4 regions of the Staphylococcus sp. Ze2 genome follow, and region 4 is predicted to be linked to each of the others. Evidence: riboswitches for the same ligand, from Rfam matches in the RefSeq annotation. Region 4 holds a riboswitch; each other region holds the start of a gene.
What was found. A riboswitch is a leader RNA that binds a small molecule or an ion and turns the genes downstream of it on or off. The one in region 4 is predicted to bind S-adenosylmethionine.

Region 1: it holds a riboswitch for S-adenosylmethionine, as region 4 does, so the genes downstream of both, ACM591_RS04230 (Na+/H+ antiporter NhaC family protein) here and ACM591_RS11055 (methionine ABC transporter ATP-binding protein) in region 4, are expected to answer to the same signal.
Region 2: it holds a riboswitch for S-adenosylmethionine, as region 4 does, so the genes downstream of both, ACM591_RS02825 (aminotransferase class I/II-fold pyridoxal phosphate-dependent enzyme) here and ACM591_RS11055 (methionine ABC transporter ATP-binding protein) in region 4, are expected to answer to the same signal.
Region 3: it holds a riboswitch for S-adenosylmethionine, as region 4 does, so the genes downstream of both, metX (homoserine O-acetyltransferase MetX) here and ACM591_RS11055 (methionine ABC transporter ATP-binding protein) in region 4, are expected to answer to the same signal.

What each region holds. Positions count from the first base shown of each region.
Region 1 is NZ_CP183486.1:988,787-993,155, reverse strand. Features, by position in the region: gene ACM591_RS04240 (MurR/RpiR family transcriptional regulator) at 1-473, shown strand, start outside; gene ACM591_RS04235 (SRPBCC family protein) at 761-1,267, opposite strand; gene ACM591_RS04230 (Na+/H+ antiporter NhaC family protein) at 1,700-2,992, opposite strand; SAM riboswitch class I at 3,105-3,205, opposite strand; gene ACM591_RS04225 (flavin reductase family protein) at 3,362-3,973, opposite strand; gene ACM591_RS04220 (SDR family oxidoreductase) at 4,101-4,369, opposite strand, start outside.
Region 2 is NZ_CP183486.1:673,342-677,710, reverse strand. Features, by position in the region: gene ACM591_RS02830 (D-lactate dehydrogenase) at 1-239, opposite strand, end outside; gene ACM591_RS02825 (aminotransferase class I/II-fold pyridoxal phosphate-dependent enzyme) at 267-1,424, opposite strand; SAM riboswitch class I at 1,484-1,593, opposite strand; gene ACM591_RS02820 (transglycosylase family protein) at 1,690-2,412, opposite strand; gene ACM591_RS02815 (PTS transporter subunit IIC) at 2,939-3,982, opposite strand; gene ACM591_RS02810 (6-pyruvoyl trahydropterin synthase family protein) at 4,272-4,369, opposite strand, start outside.
Region 3 is NZ_CP183486.1:311,303-315,671, reverse strand. Features, by position in the region: gene ACM591_RS01270 (DUF2232 domain-containing protein) at 1-600, opposite strand, end outside; gene metX (homoserine O-acetyltransferase MetX) at 893-1,861, opposite strand; SAM riboswitch class I at 1,922-2,021, opposite strand; gene ACM591_RS01260 (AzlD domain-containing protein) at 2,153-2,482, opposite strand; gene ACM591_RS01255 (AzlC family ABC transporter permease) at 2,479-3,180, opposite strand; gene serS (serine--tRNA ligase) at 3,524-4,369, opposite strand, start outside.
Region 4 is NZ_CP183486.1:2,357,582-2,361,950, forward strand. Features, by position in the region: gene ACM591_RS11045 (MetQ/NlpA family ABC transporter substrate-binding protein) at 1-147, opposite strand, end outside; gene ACM591_RS11050 (methionine ABC transporter permease) at 171-866, opposite strand; gene ACM591_RS11055 (methionine ABC transporter ATP-binding protein) at 859-1,884, opposite strand; SAM riboswitch class I at 1,971-2,076, opposite strand; gene ACM591_RS11060 (thioredoxin family protein) at 2,131-2,430, opposite strand; gene ACM591_RS11065 (toprim domain-containing protein) at 2,427-2,819, opposite strand; gene gcvH (glycine cleavage system protein GcvH) at 3,054-3,434, opposite strand; gene ACM591_RS11075 (arsenate reductase family protein) at 3,608-3,964, opposite strand; gene ACM591_RS11080 (thioredoxin family protein) at 4,106-4,369, shown strand, end outside.

The sequences.
Region 1 (4,369 bases), 1.4 Mb from region 4:
CTTATTTAGAAAGAATCGACTATAATCTTATTACAGATAAAATTTATCAAGCAGAAACGATTTATTTATATGGAACAGGATTAGCTCAAATGAATGTTGCTCAAGAAGCACAGCGTATCTTACTAACGATACATAAAAGTATTATAGTACTTCATGACGTACACGAATTTAAAATGGTTTTGAATAAAACAACACCAAAAGACATCTTTTTTATCATTTCCCTTTCTGGTGAATCAGAGCAATTGACAGATATCAGCAATTTATTACAGTTGCGTCAAAAATATTTTTTCTCTGTAACCACTTTAAAAGATAATACCCTTGCTCAAAAAGCGAGTTATAATATTTATGTATCTAGTAATACATTTTACTTAGCAGATGGTATAGATTATTCAAGTTTTATTAGTTACCATATTTTCTTCGAAACCTTATTACGAAAATATAATGAACGTAAAGTAATAGGTGAATTGCACTAAAATAAATTTCTAATTATTGTCTTATGCGACATGTTTAAATAACGATTTTGAAGTTTAAGAATTATGTTAAATTTATTAATTACAAAAATGCTCCCTCTAAAGCCTTTACACATTTAGTGTTTACTTTAAAGGGAGCATGATTATTTTAAGTGCCGACCGAGCAAACCATATAAAGTATTAACTTTGATACGGGACGAAGCTTATTCATACTCAAACAATGATATCAGCGTTGGAATAGTATAACAAAACCATATATAACAATATGATTGTTATATTAGCGAACTATTTTATAAATCCGCTTCAAACTCTTCAAGCGTTAATTGTAGTTTGTCGAATAACATTTCAAATCCATGTGCCGTCGAATCATGATATTCTTTCTTCTTCTGTTTATATTCTAAAGATGTTAATCTTCTTTCTCTTGGTACAAAAGCATTATAATTGAAAATCATTTGCGTAATGCCTGGCTCTCTCTCGAATATTTCAACTTCTATCGTATCTTCTGAATCACTTAATTCGGGCATACCAATTGTCATGACGATATATTCATAAGGTGTTAATGAAGCGAATGTACCTTGCACTATATTCTCCTTACCCTTACGAACATCAACAATTTTATACTTTCCATTTTGTTCAGCAGTTACTTCAATAGTTTTATTTGTTCTTTCAGTTGTCATAAACCATTGTTTAAGAAAACGTTGGTCTGTCCAAGCTTGGTATAATAATTCAGGTTCTACCTTAAATAATCTTTCAAGACGAATTTCAACATTTTCATTTTCTACATTGTATTTACCCACGATCGATTGTTCACCTACTTTCACTCTTATTACTATTCTAACGCATTACACTATACTTCTAAACAATTATAAAGTAAATATAGTGATGTTCTTTCATATTTATAAAGCTTTAACAACCTTATTTTATCGCTATTAGTCAGTAAACGTCAAAACTTTCATTTATATTGAATATTTTACTAAATAAACTTTATATTTATCTTAGCATATTCTATTAACATACTGTTTATTTAAAATAGCGAATGAGCCCGGGAAACCTTTATATCCCGGACTCATTTAATCTCTATTATAATTACTTAGTATTAAATAACACAATGAACAACAACAATTTCCAAATACCTTCTACCTCATATTTATTAGCATGTAATTTCAACACTCTAATTAGAGCTTAAAAATCAATTCGCAATTTGATCTTAATGTTTTAATATATCTTAATTACTTTTTATCTAACCTAGGTAATCTGAAGAAAATCGCTATAAGTCCGCAAACACCTAGTATCATCGGATAGATTGCGTAAGGAACTAATTCAAATGGAGATATAGACGCCACACCTGCAGCAGCAATCAATTGAGGGCTATATGGCAACATCCCTTGAAAACAACTTGCGAACATATCTAAAATACTAGCCGATTTACGTGGATCTACATCATATTCTTCTGAAATATCTTTTGCTAACGGCCCTGCCATTAATATAGAAATAGTATTATTTGCTGTTGATATATCTGCAACACTGACTAATCCAGCAATACCTAGTTCTGCACCACGTTTAGATTTCACTTTACTGCGCACAAAATTTAATAACCAAGTAATACCACCATTATGTTGAATCAGCGCAACTAAACCACCAATGAGCAATGCAATAATCGCTATATCTTCCATACCGATTATACCTTTTGATATAGAATTTAATAAACCTGTCCATCCAAATGAACCATAGATTAAACCGATTATTGCAGAAAGTACAATACCTCCGATTAATACAATAACTACATTTATACCTATTAATGCTAAGATAAGCACAAATAAGTACGGAATTACTTTAACAAGATCATAATCATAACTTTTATTTACATCTATATGTGCACCATTTGTTAAAAACCAAAGCACAATAATAGTAAATATCGCACCAGGCAAAACAATCTTTATGTTCACCTTAAATTTATCACTCATTTTCGTTTTCTGAGTACGTACTGCAGCTATAGTAGTATCAGAAATCATCGATAAGTTATCGCCAAACATAGCTCCACCAACAACAGTAGCCATTGTGATTGCCGCTGAAACATCTGTAGCCTGACTTAAACCAAAACCAACTGGCGCTATAGCAGCTACCGTCCCAACAGACGTCCCCATTGATAATGATACAAACATACATATTATAAATAGTCCAACGATAATTAAATTTTCTGGTATTAATGATAACCCTAAATTAACCGTCGACTGCACGCCACCCATATCTTCTGTCGTTTGAGAAAAGGCACCTGCTAATAAGAAAATTAGCATCATTAAAATAATATTGGAATGTCCTGCACCTTTTGTAAAAACTTCAACTTTTTTATGAAATGATTCTTTTCTGTTTAACACTAAGCCAACAATAGAAGCAACTAATATAGCTACATTGAGTGGCATTGTTGTAAAGTCACCTGTACTTATACCAACACCTAAAAACATACCAACAAATATGATTAAAGGTATCAAAGCCCAAGCGTTACCTTTTTTCGTTTCCTCCATACATAACCAACTTTCCTAAATATTAGAACAGAATCCAACCTTCTGTTATTTTTAAGCCTTAAAAATAAAAAAACTCTTTCTAAATTAAGAAGAAAGAGTAAACTGCGATTCATTCTTATCTTCTAGCATAAATTATGCTACTGGATTTGGCACACGCATTATCATGTTGCCGAAGTATCACCGGGCCAGTCCCTAAACTTCTCTTGATAAGTTATTATTTTATTTTATTTTATTACAGTACAGTATTAATTGTAATTCGTCAAATAGGGATTAAACAGAAAACAATTTTTATTAATGCTTTCATTGTCTAATCCCTTCAACATCTACTATTTTTATATAGCTTATACAATTCATTTAATTGCTTTATATTTACTTCATCGGACGTTCGATAGTGAACTTATTACCTAAAGAAGCGTAATCATTACCAGCTAAACGAGCTACCGCACTAAGCGCATCAGCATCTATTTTACTATCTTCAAAATAAACTGATTCATCAATATGAAACATGACTACTTCGCCTATAATTAAATCGGACCCTTCTTGTGGATCACCTAGTGGAATAATTCTATCTAACTTACATTCCATTCGAATTTTAGCTTGTTCGATACCAGGTACTGAAATTAATTCAGAGTCAACACATTTCAAACTTGTTCTTTCTAATTCATTTTGGTTACGGGACAACGGTGCTGCAGTATTGTTGATTTGTTCGACTGTAGCTTCATCTGTAATATGTACTACAAACGCTTCCGTTTCCTCAATATTTAAAGAAGTGTCTTTTCGCTTTCCTTCAGAACGCCCTGTAGAAATCATAATCATTGGAGGTGCACTATTAACAACATTAAAAAAGCTAAACGGCGCTGCATTTAAATGCCCATCTTTATCTTGAGAAGTAACAAATGCGATGGGTCTAGGTATCACACTTCCACTTAATAATTTATAATTTTGTTTTTTTGTTAAAGCGTCTGCTTTAAATTTTTTCATAAATGATTACCTTTCCTTTCAAAAATAAGGAGGTAGGATATTAAACTATCCTTTCCTCCTTATACTTAGTATCGCCGAAACATTATAACACTAATTTTCAAATTACTGTATCGTTACTTCATCAATTCTAATCTAATTGAGTACCACCTGTCACGCCATAAACTTGTCCTGTAGTATAACTTGATTCCTCAGCTGCTAAATGTACATACACACCTGAAAGTTCAACCGGTTGACCTGCTCTACCTAACACTTCTTTTTGGCCAAAAGTTGGAATCTTAGATTGAGGCTGTCCACCAGAAATTTGGAGTGGTGACCAGAATGGTCCTGGTGCTACACAGTTCACTCGGATTCCTTTACTACCTAATTCTTCAGATAAGCTCTTGGTAAGTGAAATAA
Region 2 (4,369 bases), 1.1 Mb from region 4:
AAACCAGCACTTCGTTGAGCAATTTGCTTAATTCCAAATTCATGCAACTTGCGATATACATCTTCACCAAAAGGAATTTGCTGTGATATCGAAACACCATCAAATCCTTTTGCACGATCGACAGTTTCTGATGATAGTAATGCTTCATCTAAATCGACAGTTACACTATGCTTTGTTGACCATGCCTTAATATAAGGTATATCCTCTTCTCTTACTCCAAAAATTTTAATACTTGTCATAAGTTAATCACTCCAATCAGATTTGTTCTATTCATAAAGATGCTTAAGCGCTTGTATCCTTTCTGCAGCCTCTAATAATGATTCATCATCTAATGCTAAAGAAATACGCACATAATCTTTTCCATGTTCTCCAAATGGTATACCTGGCGCAACAAGGATTGACTGTTCTTGTAATAAATAATCAACAAAACTTTCCCCATCAAAGTTTCTCGGCGTACGTAACCATAAGAAAATGCCACCTTTCATTGGTTCAAAAGGTATGTCCGCTTGTTGTAGTTTAGCTTCAAATTCATCTCTACGACGTTTAAATGCTATATTTTGCTCTTCTAGAAAAGCGTCATAATTATTCAAAGCGTATGTTGCTGCGTCTTGCAATGCGCCAAACATACCTGCATGTGTATGTGATTGATATTTTTTTAATGCTTGTATAATATCTTTGTTTCCTACTGCAAAACCCACTCGAAATCCTGACATATTGTAGCCTTTTGATAATGAAAAAATTTCTACTGCTAAGTCTTTTGCTCCTTCTGCTTGCAATATGCTAGGATTTTTAGCATCGAAACCAAAAGCACTATATGCAAAATCATGAACGATTTTTGTCTTTGTTCCCTTAAAACGCTCAATCGCTTCCTCAAATACTGATTTTGTAGCAACTGAACCTGTCGGATTATTTGGATAAGTCAAATAAACTAAACGAGTATTGAGTAATATTTCTTTGCTTATTTTGTCCCACTGAGGCAAATAATAAGGAGGTTCTAAAACGAGTGGTTGTGGTCGGGCATCAGCAAGTAATACCCCAGCTTTATAATCCGTATATCCAGGATCTGGTAACAACACATTTTCCCCTGGATTCACGATGCATGTTGGTAAACCTACAAGACCATTTTTAGTACCATATAAAATACATACCTCATCTTCTTTATCTAATTCAACTTGAAATTGTCTTTGATAAAAATCTACTATTGCTTGTTTAAATGAGTCTTTACCATGGAAAGCAACATACTTTTGATTGTCGGGCTGACGTAGCGCATCAGCAAAACAGTCAATAATTCCTTTGGGCGTTTCACCATCAGGAATACCTACAGCCATATTAATTAAAGGTAATGGACCATGTTCTACTTTCTGGCCCATTGTTCTTGCAAAATAACTATCTGGTATCTGTGCCAATCTATCTGAAATTGTCATAAAAATCCTCCTATTAAAAAAACTATATGCCGACTTGTGTGGCATATAGTTACACATGTCACCTATCTTTCAAGCATTATTGCTTGTTGGAAGTAGCACAGTACTTTTATAACAAAGTCTGTTGCTGAAGCTTCATCAGGCCAAATCCCTCAGCTTCTCTGGATAAGTTTATTAAATTACCATTAATTTTATCAGAATATTCAAACATGTCAACATAAATAAAGAGCGACTCAATTGAGTCGCTCTCAGCCTTAATATTTATTAATTAGTTCCAACCAACCCATGCGCTAGAACCTTGAGATTGGTAAACTTCTACTGCTGTGTCAATTTGATCTTGAACTGACATACCTGCATGTTCACCATGACCTAATAATTGGAAGTAACCATATGCACCTGATGACGCATTAACCGCACTTCCATTACCGCCACTTTCACGTTGGATAACACCTTTCCATTGTGACGCTGATACACCAGTACGTTCTGCCATTTGGTTAGCAATGGCATCAATGCTTGATGTATTTGTAGTTGTTGTTTTAGAAGTAGTGCTTGTTTGAGCAGTTTTAACACTTGTATTAGAAGAAGCTTTAGGCGCTTCAACTGCTGCTACTGGAGTATTGCTTGATTGTTTTTGAGCACTTACTTCACTAGCTGAAGTTTCGTTAGTGTTTGTAGTTGCTTGAGTAGTTACGTCTTGTACTGAGTTAGAAGTTGCACTTTGAGCACCTGCAGCTGTGTAATTCCATGACCAAGATTGACCATTTGAAGTGAATGTATATTCATTTCCACCTAAAACGAAGTTATAGTTATACGCGCCAGCGTGTAATGGTTTTTGGTTTAATTCTTCAGGATTGTTTTGAGCTAAATCAGCTAAATGCGCTTTGTCGATATTTTCTTCTGAAGCGTGAGCTTGATTGTGGTCTGCTGTTGTTGCGTATCCTGTTACACCTAATGCTACTGCTAATGATGATGCTAAAATTGTTTTCTTCATAATTAAAAAATCCTCCAATTAAAATCTTTTTAAGTAAAATTATATTTTCGTTAAATTATTTATCGTATGTGCTGTAATCGATTAATTTTTATGTTTTATTTTTTCGCCACAAATAATATAACACATATTTCGCCTTTTTATATTACACTTCAATAACAAAACGTTACAAAAGAAACTATACTTTGTAACATTGAAACATCGCTGTTTTGTTTTGTAATGCATAATTCTCACATCATTTTCAAATTATATTGTGTATATTGCTGTTATATTAAGCTTCATAACTTTATCATCGAATAATCTTACGTAGTCTGAATTATTACAGCAAATCTTTTTGTTACACAACTGTAAAATAATAAAAGGACAAAAAATTTATACTTTGGAGTAAAACTTGCAAATTTTTTTGTCTGAAATTTAAAAAGACCACTGTTTTGTGGCCTTTTTAATATATTTTCTTCTTTTGTCCATCATTCAAAACATTACATTATATTACAGAAATAACGATACATTTTAAACATTATTTATAATTTTACGCCAAGAATTTGAAGATTTCTCTATCATATAGCTTTAATGTTTTCATATAAAACGTATTTATCAAATATCCCATTACGAACGGAACTACAAAAAATGCAATAAATACATACATTAAGTTTAATAATATTGAATGTTCCATAAATCTAAATGCACTAATTGGCCCAACAAGCCCAATGATTCCAAAACCTGCTGATTCTTTTGTTCCACCAATTCCTATGAGCGCACCAACAAAGCCAGTGATTAGTGCATTAGAGAAAATTGGTAATAGAATAATAGGATGCCTTACCATATTAGGTATCATCATTTTCACACCACCTAAAAAGATTGTTAAAGGCACACCAGCTCTATTTATTTTTAACGTACCTGCAACTAATGCACCTTCACATGCCACAATCCCCAGTGAAGCAGACCCAGCAGCTAAACCGCTAATACCTATAGCTAATGCAGTTGCTACAGTTGATATAGGTGAAATAATTATAAAACTAAATACTAATGCAATAAGCATAGACATCAATACTGGTTGTAATTCTGTAAATGTATTGACTAAATTGCCAATACCAGTTGTAATCATTTGGACATATGGCAATATAAGTACACCTATAAAACTCGCTATCACACCGACAATGGTCGGCAGAATAATTAACGTTAAACTACCAAATCTTTCACCAACGACTAATATTAAAAACACAGCAATTGCTGCAGTGATCATTGTGTTAATAAGATCTCCAACACCTACAAGCATCCAAGCACCATCTTTAAATTGCGCTGCGCCACTCCCAACAAAAGCAGAACTCGCGACGACAGCCGTTGCTAAAGGTGATAAATTGAACCGCATTGCTATTAGTGCACCAACTAATAATGGTACAGTAAATTGAATACTTTCTACTACTTGTAATAATGTTTGAAAAACCTGGTACTTAGGAGCGAAAAGTTTGAATAATTCTCCTAAAATAGCGTTAGGTATTAACCCTGCTACTATGGCAATCGCTACACCAGATAGTACATTATATAAAAATTGTTTTGGACTTACTTTAATCATAGAAGTTCCCCCTAAGCTGAAATAAATACTAATATATCATATTTCCTTAATTTTCAGAATATTGTTTCTGTATTTTCCTCAAATATTTTTATATCTTCGAGAAATTTTTTTATCAAGATAGCAACTAAAATTACCCACCTACTATTAAAATATTGCAATATAAAAAGTAGGCAACCGAAATCTCAATTTTTAAATTCGATTTCGTCTACCTACTTCTATATATAATTCACATATTTCCTAATGATATTATTGCAAGGAAAGAAAATGTTAGTAAAACAAAATTGCAATTTCATTGCTTCATTAGACTTGCTGTTAGGACAAGCCCTTGAGATGCCGTTTCAAAAAATTCCAATTTTTGCAATTGGTTGTTCTTAGGTAAATTTTTTT
Region 3 (4,369 bases), 740 kb from region 4:
AGCGATTTTGAACTTACGTAAAATTGGAAAAGTAATAATTAAATTGATTAAAATAAGTAGAAATACTGTGATAATGACATAACTTGGTAACTGAACTGACATTTGGCGGAAGCCTTCTTCAAGCATTTGCTTATATTCTGCACTTCCCGCAATTCCAGAAACAACGTTATGCATGTAATCTTTCACTGGTTTCATCAAAACTGTAGAACTTGGTATTTTATCAAACGTTTGTAGTCCCATAAACGCAATTAACGAGAACATACTAATATATGTAGTTGTGATATAAAGTATGCGTTCTTTAGATGTACGTTCTTTTAATAATTGGCCGATAACAAAACTCACTAAGAGTATGATGACCATGGTGCTCAACACAAATATATTACCTAATAATGTTGTTAATACCACTGTAATGACTGCTGTTAAACCAAATGATTCAATAGACTTATGCCATAAGATAATGCCTGGAATTGTTGCAAAGATACCTAACACCAGGCCTAACGGAGGTAATATATGTAAAGCTAAAGCCACTACGATTAGAGTTAGTATACTAAGCACAGTTACTTTAGGATATATTTTTGAAAACAAATTCGCCACTCCCATACTATTTTTGACTATAACTATTATTTTAACCTCTTTAAAACTTTTATACAATTATTGGCAATCCAAATACAGAAGTTAACGATATACTATAATTTCCTATTTATAAACGTATAAATGATTGAATTAATCAGCACTTCACAATATTCCCTTTCTAACGCTACTACTTTAGCGTCACTTTACGTCATCACATCTTCAATGATTGTATAAAAAAAGATGTACTATACGTCAGTCTCCCCTATCGAAAGTAGTCGTATAGTTACATCCTAAAAACGCATATAATAGCGTTGTTAAATCATTTTCTTTTAATTTTATATACTTTTAAGAAGTGATATAAATTAGGAGCCCAATCATTAAAATTCAGTAAAAAACCGTCATGACCTACGTTATCTGGAACAAAGAAATGTTTGTGATATTTAAAACGATTTCCCACGGCACAAACTAAATCATCTGGATATAACAAATCATCTGTGAAGCCCATCGTCATTACTTTAGTGTCCAGGTTACTAAATACTTCATCTACATCATTACGTCCTCTATCTACATCATGACTATCTAAGACGTCTAGGAGTGTTAAATAGCATAAAGAATCAAAATGATTCATAAATTTATTACCTTGATGTTTTTGATAAGTCACCACTTGATTTGGGGAGAAGCGTTTATCATAACTTTTAGACGAACGGTATGTTAAAAACCCTAACTGTCTTGCAATGCTCATGCCCTCTTTATTGTCTAAATGAATCGCCTGTCTTGCTATTTCATTAAACGCACGACTGTAGGACGACGTTTTATCTGTAGCTGCGAGAATCACTGCTTTTTCAACATTAAATTTACGATTATATAATAATTCTATTGCTTGCATGCCGCCTAACGAACCACCGATTAATATATTAATCCTTTCGAAACCTAATGTTTCAATACCTAATTCTATGGCACGCACAATATCTCTTAACGTTAGTGACTTAGGAAAGTTTGCATCTGTTAATGCAGAACTTGAACCATAAGGACTTCCAATAACATTAAATGTCAAAAATTGATAATCATTTACAGGCATATAACCGCCGTCAATAATTCCTCTCCACCATCCAGGGTTTTCATTTGTACCATACGTTAAGTGATTACCTGTTAGAGCATGACAAACCACTACAAGTGGTTGGCCTTTTAACCCTACATGTTCATAACGTAACTTTAAGTTTGAGATGAATTCACCTGACTCTGTTGTGAATGGCCCTAGTTCTAATGTATCAACCGTATAATTCGTCATGTTTTACCTCCTACTTAGTAAAAAAACTCCTCACTCATAAAATAAGTAAGAAGTTAAAAGTACTTATCATTCGAGTGTATCGATGGTATTAGCACCGTACTTTATAAGCCGGTTGCTGAAGCGTCCACGGGCCAAGTCCCTCAGCTTCTCGAAATAAGATTTGATTTTAATTGTATTAAAGATAAACTCATAAATTGAGATAAAATTAAAATGATAATATAATCTGAAATATCTTAATTTTCTAATTATTTATAGTTTAACGGATAATATAACTTACTTCAATAGGATTGTCTAAAATACCCAACGTAACACCGCCATAATAATAATGCCACTAATTATAGTAATTGTTAAACTACGTGATATCACAGCAATGACAATAGTCGGGAGCATCGTAATTAGAAATGGCACGTTGATGGTATAACCCATCACTCCTTCTTGTTGCTCTATTAATCCATCGATAATTAGAGCAGTAAATAATGTAATCGGTATAAATGAAAGCCATTTAATCACACGTTCAGATAACTTTATTTTAGTTATCAAAATAAATGGAATAATGCGTGTTAGCCACGTTACCACGCCACATAGCACGATGATTGTTAGCATATGTATCGTCGTTGTCATCGTTCCATCACCACCCCAATCAGTGCTGCAATAGTTGAAGCTAATATGATAGCTAAATATGAAGGCATAAACAAACTTAAACTAAGCATCATTACAATTACACATATAATCAATACAAAATAAGTATTGATCTTTGAACGTCTAAGCGATTCAAATTGCGAGACAGCTAAGAATATAAACATAGCAGTAATCGCAAAATCTAATCCCAATGCTTCTGGTTGATGTATGTATTTACCAAAGACTGCACCAATAATACATGCAAATGTCCAAAAAACATATGCTGTTATATTTAGTCCGTGCAACCAACGATCATTAATCTTTTTACCTTTCAAATGTGGCGTAATGGCTACACCAAATGTTTCATCAGTTACTAATGTAGAAAGACCAATTCTATTTAATAAACTGTAATTTTTATAACTTGGAGCAAGCGTCATACTTAATAAAAACATCCTTGAATTCACAATAAATGTCGTCAATATAATTGCAGATATGGGCGTGCCTGAAATAACAAGTGCACAAATAATAAACTGTGCCGCACCCGCATACACTAGCAAGCAAAGTAAAATAATTTCCAACATACTAAAGCCTGAAGCTACTGCAACAATTCCAAAAGACAGACCAACACCAGCATAACCTAACAAAGTAGGAATACACTCTTTTACACCTTGTTTAAAAGTTACGTGTGCCTCATTTCCCATTTCCCCACCCTCTCATCTCAAAAGCTAAAAACAGTAAATTCATTCTAATACAACAATAGAAAGACAATCAATGTTTTTAGACAACGGTTTGTGTGACGTTAGACTTACGGTAGTCTTGTATTATTGTTACAACAGCACTTATACCATTCCATAATTTTGTGTTATATGTTAGACACCCCTTGAAGAACTCAATATTTTCAATCAGATTAACTACTTTAATAGTTAAGATTTTATGTGTTTCTTATAGTTAAATCACACTACTTTCACCCTCCCCTACCCTCTCCATATATATAAAAAAGTGCGTAGCTAATACTTTAACTACGCACTTTTTAACTATTTACATTTATTTAATAGGACGGATGACTGTTTTCCCACCCATATATGGAACTAATGCTTCTGGTATTGTTACAGAACCATCTTCATTTTGGTAATTTTCAACTATTGCAGCAAACGTACGTCCTACTGCTAAGCCACTACCATTAAGCGTATGTGCTAATTCTGGTTTAGCATTTTTATCACGTTTAAAACGAATATTTGAACGACGTGCTTGGAAATCAGTAATATTTGAACAAGAACTTATTTCTTTATATTCATTATAGCTTGGCAACCAAACTTCTAAATCATAAGTTTTACTTGAACCAAAACCAATATCACCTGTACATAAAATAACACGGCGATACGGTAAGCCTAATTCTTCTAAAATTGCTTCTGCATGCTCAGTCATCTCATCTAAAGCCTGCCATGAATCTTCTGGCTTTTCAAAACGAACCATTTCCACTTTATCGAATTGATGTAAACGGATAAGACCTCTCGTATCACGACCAGCTGATCCCGCTTCACTACGATAGCACGCTGATTGGGCAGTGAATTTAGCTGGCAATTCATCTGGTCCGATAATTTCGTTACGGTAATAATTTGTCAGTGGTACCTCTGCAGTTGGTATAGTATATAGTCCTTCTTTTTCAACTTTAAACAAGTCTTCTTCAAACTTAGGTAATTGACCAGTACCATACATTGAATCAGCGTTAACTAATTGTGGTACCATCATTTCTGCATAACCATGTTGCGTTGTATGTTTCGTAATCATATAGTTCATCAATGCTCTTTCTAATTGTGCACCTTCGCCTGTTAAGAAGACGAATCTAGCTCCAGATACTTTAGCTGCACGTTCAAAATTAACCATTTTTAA
Region 4 (4,369 bases):
TGGCTTGGCTTTTTCTAAAATTTCAGCATGAGGAGCTGGAGAAGCACCTACTGTAATTTTTTTATCTTCACTGCCACCACTATTTCCACAAGCTGCTAAAACAAGCGCTAATACAAGTACAGAAGCTAAGCTAAATAATTTTTTCATATAAAAAGTCCCCCTTTTTAAGATTATCTCTTATCAATTTTATTAGTAGCCCAATCACCAATAAATTGAATGATGAACACAATAATAAGGATTAAAATTGTTGAAACAAAAATAACGTCATTTTGATTTCTGGTGAAACCTGTTAAATAAGCTAGGTTACCTAAGCCACCTGCACCAATAACACCGGCTACTGCAGTAGATCCTACTAAAGCAATCGCTGTGACAGTAATACCTGAAATTAATGCTGGCATCGCTTCAGGTAATAATACTTTTTTGACTACTGTCCAAGTAGTGGCACCCATTGACCAAGCTGCTTCAATAACGCCTTTATCAATCTCTTTAAATGCAATTTCTACAAGTCTGGCATAGAAAGGCGCCGCACTAATGATTAAAGCTGGTAATGCTCCTGTTGGACCACTAATCGTGCCTAAGACTAAACTTGTAAACGGAATTAACAATAAGATTAAAATAATAAATGGTATCGCTCTAAACAAGTTAACTATAAATGAAACAACAGTATAGAAAACTCTCGCTATAGGTGATTTGCTTTTAGCTGATAAAAAGAGTAAAACACCTAATATTAAGCCTAGTACAAAGGCAAAAATTGTCGAAATAACTGTCATATAAATTGTTTCGTATGTCGCTAACCAAACTTCGTCCCAACTGACGTTTGGCATTGTAAACATCTCGCGGAGGATGTCACTCAATGAATTACCCATGTCTTAACACCTCCACTGACACATGCTGTGCTTCTAAATCATTTTTAAACTTTTCGAATTTTTCTGAATTTACATCGCTCAATTGAATTACTAAGAAACCAAGTGAACCATCTTTTGTATGTTTAATATTAGCTTCTAATATATTCACATCGATGTTATGCGTTTTCGTTATGTATGACACGAGAGGTTGCGTGGTATTATTCCCTGTGAAATTCAAACGAACAACATAATCATCTTCATTAAGTGACACTAAGTCGCTAATAGATTTATCAAAATCATCATTTAAATCATCTTTAACAAAACGTTTTGTAACCGCATGTTGTGGATTCTCAAAAACTGTGGAAACTAGACCTTGTTCAATCACACGACCGTTTTCCATAACAGCTACTTCGTCACATATGCGTCTAATGACATGCATTTCGTGTGTGATGATTACAATTGTTAAATTTCTTTCTTCTTTAATTTTCAATAATAATTCTAAAATTTCATCTGTTGTTTGAGGATCTAATGCACTTGTCGCTTCATCACAAAGCAATACAGTTGGTTCGTTTGCTAACGCTCGCGCAATGCCGACACGTTGTTTTTGACCACCTGACAGTTCTGAAGGATACGCACTTTCTCTACCTTTCAGTCCAACAAGTTCTACTAATTCTTTTGCCCGTTGTTTTGCTTCACGGCGAGGCACACCCGCTATTTCCAATGGAAATGTAATATTATTTAATACAGTACGCGACCATAGTAAATTAAAATGTTGAAATATCATGCTCACTTTTTGACGCTTTTTTCTTAACTGTGATTTTGATAGCTTACCAATTGTATCTCCATCGATAATGACGTCTCCTGAAGTTGGTTGTTCGAGATTATTTAAAAGTCTAATTAAAGTACTTTTCCCCGCACCTGAAAAACCAACTACTCCAAAAATCGAGCCTGATTGAATACTTAAATCAACATGATCTACAGCCAGTACGTCCTGTTTTTTCGTTTTGTACTTTTTGACTATTTGATTTAACTCAATCATTCTGTTTCCTCCTTGTGTTGCTAATCCTTCAATTAAAAAAATGCTTTCTCTATGTTCACCGAAGTATAGAGAAAGCAAAATCGCTTCTCTCATCTTCTAAAGTTTTAAAACTTTATGTGAATTGGCACCATTTCTATTAAAGACGGTTGCCGGGCTTCGTAGGGCACATCCCTCCACCTCTCGTGATAAGAGTTTCATTATTTAATTATTTTTAATCCTACCATCGTACTAATATTTCGTCAATAACTATTTTAAATTTTCTAACAAATAAGGCACCGATTGAAATGCATAAATCCTTTTTTGCTCTTCACCTTTTGACATTACTAATAAAACTGGTACAGATTGAATTTCATACATTTGACTAAAATCAGGATGAAAGTTTAAGTCCATTTTTATTATAGGTAATTGCAAAATATCATTAGCAATATCTAGCATACGTTCAGAAACCTTACATGTCCCACATGTTGGTGTATAACCAAAGATAAGATACTTATCTTCATTTATATATTTATTGACGTCAACGCGTTGTTCACTTGTTACATTCATGTTAATAAACTTACCCTCTCAGCTATATAATCCAATCTTGCTTTCGCCACCTTTTCTTCATCCTTAACTATAAAACCATGTTTTTCCAATACTCTAGATAAATATGGTTTAGGACAACGAGCGACTTCGCAATATTGTTTATCTACTCTTATATGTCTACTTTCACTTAAATAGCGTTTGAACCATTTTCGTATTCTTTCACCTTCATCATCCGAATCAACAAGAATATACACTTGTTTGTCATATAAAGTATCAATCATTTCGTCTAATTTATCTACACCCATCGTTCCATTCGTGCAAATAATTTCTATTGGCTGATCAATCACTTGTTTGACACGCTTCTTGTCTGACTTTCCTTCGACAACAATTACTTGGTTCAGTATCGTCATGACATCCACCCTCTAAATGTTGATAGTAAATCTTTTCTACTTAGTTCTTCACAATCCGTAGTGACAATAAACATAATTTACATAGTTAAAATATTTCTTATTATTACAAACATAATTTATCATTATTTTAAGTTGAGGTGAACTTGTTAGACTTATAAAATTGATAAATCTTCAATAATCCTCAATGGTATGAAAAAACTCCAAGATAGTTATATCATGGAGTTCAGTGTTATATTATTCGCCAATCATTTCTGAATATTGCTCTGCAGTTAATAATTCATCTATTTGACTTTCGTCACTTAGTTCAACTTTAACCATCCAAGCTTTTTCGTAAGGTGATTCATTTACGAATTCTGGGCTATCTTCTAACTCATCATTAGATTCAACTACTTTACCTGATACAGGTGCATATAGTTCTGAAACAGTTTTTACGGATTCAACACTACCAAAAGTGTCGCCTTCATTAATTTCGTCATCTACTTCTGGTAATTCAACAAATACGATATCGCCAAGTTCACCTTGAGCGTATTCAGTGATACCAATTGTTACTGTATTACCTTCAACTTTTACCCATTCATGTTCTTTAGAATATTTTAATTCACTCGGTACTGCCACGAGAATCCCCTCCTAAATGATTTTACATATTAATGATGCCATATGCATACCATACAATCAACTATTTATTAACATGTTAATACTATTATAATGTTTTCATAACAATAAATGAAGCGTTTACATACATTACTTATAATTCACTTACAGAGATTGCTCTATTTCCAAAAGAGGAATTAAGATAACCATGTTGCCTTATATTGATCTTCTTTAAAACCAACTGTAACTTTATCCCCAGAAATAGCTAATGGTCTTTTGACCAACATACCATTTGTTGATAATAAATCTAACTTTTCATCATTAGTAAGGTCACTCATTTTGTCTTTAAGACCCAATTCACGATATTTAGCTCCATGCGTATTAAAGAGTTTATTTATATCGATATCTGTCGCCTCTAAGATTTCTTTAAACTCATTTTTAGTGGGCGTATGTTGCACTATATCGATTGGTTCAAAGCTCACACCGTAGTCTTGTAAAAATTTCGCTGCTTTTTTACAAGTAGTACAATTAGGATATTGGTAAAATTTTATCATTATTCTGTACCTCCTATAACTAGTTAACATTAATATATCAAATTTATTGCTAAAACGCTCTAATAAATAAGCTGATTTTTTTTATAACTTTAAAATGTCCGTTATAATAAGCTTAATAATATTTTTAAAAAGGAGAAAATTATGAAACCTATTAATACAAATGATGCATTTAAAGAAACTGTACAAAGTGATAACCCTGTTATTGTAAAATTCGAAGCTGGCTGGTGCCCTGACTGTAAAGCAATGGATATGTGGATTGACCCTATCCAAGAAAAATACAATGATTACGACTGGTTTACAGTTAATCGTGATGAGCTGGAAGACGTTGCAGCTGACAACGACGTGATGGGCATCCCAAGCTTATTAGTATTTAAAAATGGTGAGAAATTAGCTCACTTACACTCA